DNA from 2 places in the Pseudocitrobacter corydidari genome. Region 1 is predicted to be linked to the other one. Evidence: riboswitches for the same ligand, from Rfam matches in the RefSeq annotation. Region 1 holds a riboswitch; the other holds the start of a gene.
The links. Region 1 has a riboswitch for fluoride ahead of G163CM_RS11520 (DHHA2 domain-containing protein). Riboswitches for the same ligand answer to the same signal wherever they lie in the genome.
Positions count from the first base shown of each region.

Region 1 (2,201 bases):
GTAGGGCGTACCATTTCACTGCAAACCGTCATTTCCCCTTAGCAAGATAGTTCTCAAGCCACGGCAACAACTGTTTTTTACGGCTCAGCATCCCTTCGACTAAGCAGGGTGCGTCTTCTTGCTGGCCTTTCGGCACGGCAAAGTAGAGCGTCGAATACCCGGCATTGATATCCGTCAGCATGACCACCACCAGTTGCGCGCCGGTTTCCTGGATATTCAGCGCCATCTCTTCCTGCAACTCATCCAGTACAGCATCCACCTGATTTAATGAAAACAGCTCAATCTGTGCGGCGTTAACCTTCACGCCCTGGATCTGGAAGGTTTTGATATCTTTATTCAGCAGCGCTTTCCCACTTAACCCCTCAATGCTGGTTTTCGCGGTCAGTAGCCCGGCGATAAAGGCATCTTTCTCAATGCCGGCGAGGGTCGACAGTTCTTCAACGGCAAGCGTGTCATCAGAGGTCGTGGTGGGGGAGCGAAGCGCAACGGTGTCGCTTATCACCGCACCCAGCATTAATAGCGCTTCGGCAGGCGTTACCATGCGGCGGATCTCTGGTGTCATCAATTGCCACAGTAGCGTACTGCTGCTGCCTACCGGCTTCACCCACACTTCCGGTGGCAGGCGCGTCACCAGGCCGCCAAGACGGTGGTGATCGATGATGCCGACAACGTTACTCTCAGCTAAAGAGGCAGGGCCCTGAGTGGGCTCGGTAAAATCGACCAGCCAGACATCGCGATCGGCAAGAGAGTCAGTAAGTAAGTCGGGAACCGGCAGTGCAGCCTGTTCAAATATAAATCGGGTTTCGCGATTAATTTCTCCACAGCGCCAGGCCTGTGCCTGAAGACCGCGAAGCGTAAGCCAGCGGCTTGCCATATACGCAGTGCAAACGGCATCGCTATCCGGATGAAGGTGACCAAGTACATTTATCATTGCTTAAACCTTGTCAGGGAAGCATGTTGAGCTGGAGAGAAAACGACCAGCCTGACACGCCCCATCGTGAATGAGAGTCATATCAGGCGTCATTAGCCTCAGAACGAGGCGGTTGGGGAAGGTGGAACGCCATCACCTTACTGATAGTGTGAACCAGGGCGCGCTGTCATTCAAGCGCTTGCGCGGCAGTAAAAATTTTTTGCGCAACACTGCAAAAAAAACGCAAAGCGGGTTAAAGGCAGGAATTTATTTTGAATTTGAGATTTTAGTTAGATGAAAATCTCACTAGATAGTGATAATAACAAATGATAATCAATTTCCACTTACATGTGGAAACAATATTTCATTTTTATTTTGTGGTCATTTCAGTCTTTTGCAAATAACCTCTATATTAAAATAATTATCATTAGGTATTACCTCTGATATAAGAAGTGGTATCACATATTTGGTACTTTTTTCTCGTGGTAAAATTCTTAGTGATAGCCGCAATTATCCTGGATGATGTCAGTGTTATAAGAATGTTTATTATTTAAGTGTTGATTTTTAAAAGCGTGTTTTTTGGCGTTTATTTATTAAACCAGGAATATTGTCGTATATGTTGGTTTTAGCTGTATTGGTATGCTTCAGGCCGGGCAGGGAAGCCGTTGACAAGGATTTATGTCAATGGAACTATATAATTACAAAAGGGAGGAGGGTGGCAGAATGTTCTCTGAAGTTAATTTAAACAAATTAAGCTGTATTACGTGCCCTTTAAATTGTGAGATAAAACCTACAACATCCGTACGGATCTCATTTTGCCAGAGCTTTTGTTTTAGCACATGGCCTGAAGGCAGTAGTTTTTTTGCGCTGGGTATCACGGAAGGTGTATTGAAGAAAAGCCATACCTGGATCTACTCTGGTTGTGTTTTTGTAGATTTCTCAATTAGTTACTTTAGAAGTTTTTTAAGCAGGGCATGGCTGGATGCATTGATAGAAACCAAACTTAAAATAATCCTTGTTTGTGATAAACATCTGCAGGCGTTGGCTAACTATTGGTTTAAAAACGACGATAATATCTTTTTGATTTTGTATCCCGGCGAAAAAATAGACACCATCGCTGAGAAAATTAAAAGAAAATTTCTGGGGCATCATCCAATGACCGTTCGTGGCGAAGTTTTATCCAGACTGGAATTTAGCATCTTACATGACTTAAGTGCGGGCCAGGATTGTGTCGTAGTGGCTGAAACATTTAATTTGGGAGTACGTAGCGTTTATGCTGCCAAGCAGCGGG
Region 1 is NZ_CP087880.1:2,474,953-2,477,153, reverse strand. Features, by position in the region: tRNA gene G163CM_RS11525 (tRNA-Arg) at 1-13, shown strand, start outside; gene G163CM_RS11520 (DHHA2 domain-containing protein) at 29-931, opposite strand; fluoride riboswitch at 1,008-1,077, opposite strand; gene G163CM_RS11515 (helix-turn-helix transcriptional regulator) at 1,595-2,201, shown strand, end outside.

Region 2 (2,201 bases), 1.9 Mb from region 1:
CACGACCACCGGCCAGTTTCATAAAGGCACAGGCAGAAGCGACGTTATCCAGCCTGTCGCCCGGCAGCGCACAGCTTGCCGCAACCACCGCCGACAATGCACAGCCGGTGCCCACCACGCGGGTCATCAACGGGTCGCCGCCCGTTACCGCGACAACGCGTTGTCCATCGGTGATGTAATCCACTTCGCCCGTCACCGCCACAACGGTATTGATTTGACGCGCCAGAGCCTGTGCCGCCGGAAGTGCTGCAGCGGCGGTATCAGTGGTGTCCACGCCGCGCCCGCCCGCGCTCATTCCCGCCAGCGCCATAATTTCAGAGGCATTCCCCCGAATGGCGGCGGGTTTTAAGGTCAACAGGTCGTGGCAAAACTCGGTGCGCAGCGTTAATGCGCCCACGGCGACAGGGTCGAGAGTCCAGGGCTTACCTGCGGCGTTCGCACTTAGCGCGGCGGCTTTCATCGCCTGCGCGCGCGGCTGCGTGAGCGTGCCGACGTTTATCAATAACGCATCGGCAATGCCAGAGAACTGCGCGGCTTCCTGCGCATCAATCACCATCGCGGGGGATGCGCCGAGCGCCAGCAGTACGTTGGCGGTGAAGGTCTGCACGACGTCGTTAGTCATGCAGTGAACAAGGGGGGCGTGATGACGAAAAAGATGTAACGAATGCGCGATTTGCGCGCGGCTAAGCGGCTCTGCTTGCATGGTTTGCTCCTGCCAGAACGTCCAGAAGCAATGACCTGACGGTCTCTGACTTCCCTACGCTGGCATTATCCAGATCAGGTGGTACGGGTTTTTCTCAGCCTTCACGAAGGAAGGGCACCCCGAGTCATTGATACAACGAATTCGTGTATCGCAGCAGGTTACGGCAAGTACCGGGCGGAAGCAAGCCGCACAAATCATTTGCATTCCCCCTATCATCGGTCCAAAATTATTCACAAAGGTGATGGCGTTCCACCTTTCCCAACCGCCCCGCTGGGGCTGATGACGCCTGGTATACCCTCTTAACATGGAGGTATGTCAGGCTGTCTGTCATTTGAAGACCCGCTCATACCTCGCAACCTGACGAGGTTTTTTTATGCCTGTTTACAACCATGCGCTGGTGCTGATTAACAACAGCCTTGATGGCATTCCCCTGCTTGAGCACGCCGCAAAAATGGCGCAGGAGAACGCGATGACGATAACCATCGCGCATATCAGCACCGATTATCGTGCCCTCAATGATGTCTCTGACAGCCTGATGGATGATGTGGTTTCGCAGGAAGTCATTCAGGCCAAAGCCCTGTTGAGCGAGCTGGCAGAATCCGTTTCCCTACCGGTACAAACGCTGGAGCTGGTCACCACCCGTCGCTTTGAAGATGTCGAATCCTGCATTCGCGACCGACGTATCGACCTGGTCATTGCCGGGCATCACAATCGCCTGCTGGGCGTGCTCGCCTCCCACTCCCTTGAGTACATCAACCATCTGACGGTGGATGTGCTGATCAAACATTTAGCATAAGGATTTACGCGCGTGATGTATCGTTCATTACTGGCCGTTATTATTGGCGGCTCTACCGGGTGTGTGATTCGTTGGTGGCTGTCGATGAAACTGAACAGCCTTTTCCCCAGCCTGCCACCGGGAACGCTGGTAGTTAATCTGGTCGGTGGTTTTATTATTGGCGCGGCGCTGGCGTTCTTTTTGCGCCAGCCGCAACTGGACCCGGCATGGAAGTTACTGATTACCACTGGACTTTGCGGCGGGATGACGACCTTTTCCACTTTTTCGGCGGAGATCGTCACCCTTCTGCAAAACGGCAACTATCTGTGGGCGATGATTTCGGTGATGACTCACGTGGTGGGATCGCTCCTGATGACCGCCGCCGGGTTCTTTTTAATGACGCTGGTTTAGCGCGCCAGTGACGCCGCCATTCTCACCCAGGTGTGGCGGCGACCGCGAACGGCCATCGAAAACGCATATAGCGCCTGCGGGTCAGCCATCCCGGCAACGCCCGCATCGCCGAAGTTATACATATCGGCGCCGCAGCGTTTACTGGCCAGCGCAATTTGCCGCACCGTGTCTTCGTCAGCGCCCTCCTGGCTGCTGCTGAGCGTGGTGATACCCACGCCACCGACGGCCTGAACCGCCGCCAGCGCACAGGCCACCTTCTCTTCTGAGGCGCCGCGACAGCTGGCTGGCGCGGGAATCATCACGCCATCGGCA
Region 2 is NZ_CP087880.1:593,148-595,348, reverse strand. Features, by position in the region: gene thiM (hydroxyethylthiazole kinase) at 1-703, opposite strand, end outside; TPP riboswitch at 738-835, opposite strand; fluoride riboswitch at 932-999, shown strand; gene G163CM_RS02655 (universal stress protein) at 1,077-1,499, shown strand; gene crcB (fluoride efflux transporter CrcB) at 1,515-1,889, shown strand; gene G163CM_RS02645 (DUF7916 family protein) at 1,886-2,201, opposite strand, start outside.
Region 2: another riboswitch for fluoride. It lies ahead of G163CM_RS02655 (universal stress protein); the one in region 1 lies ahead of G163CM_RS11520 (DHHA2 domain-containing protein).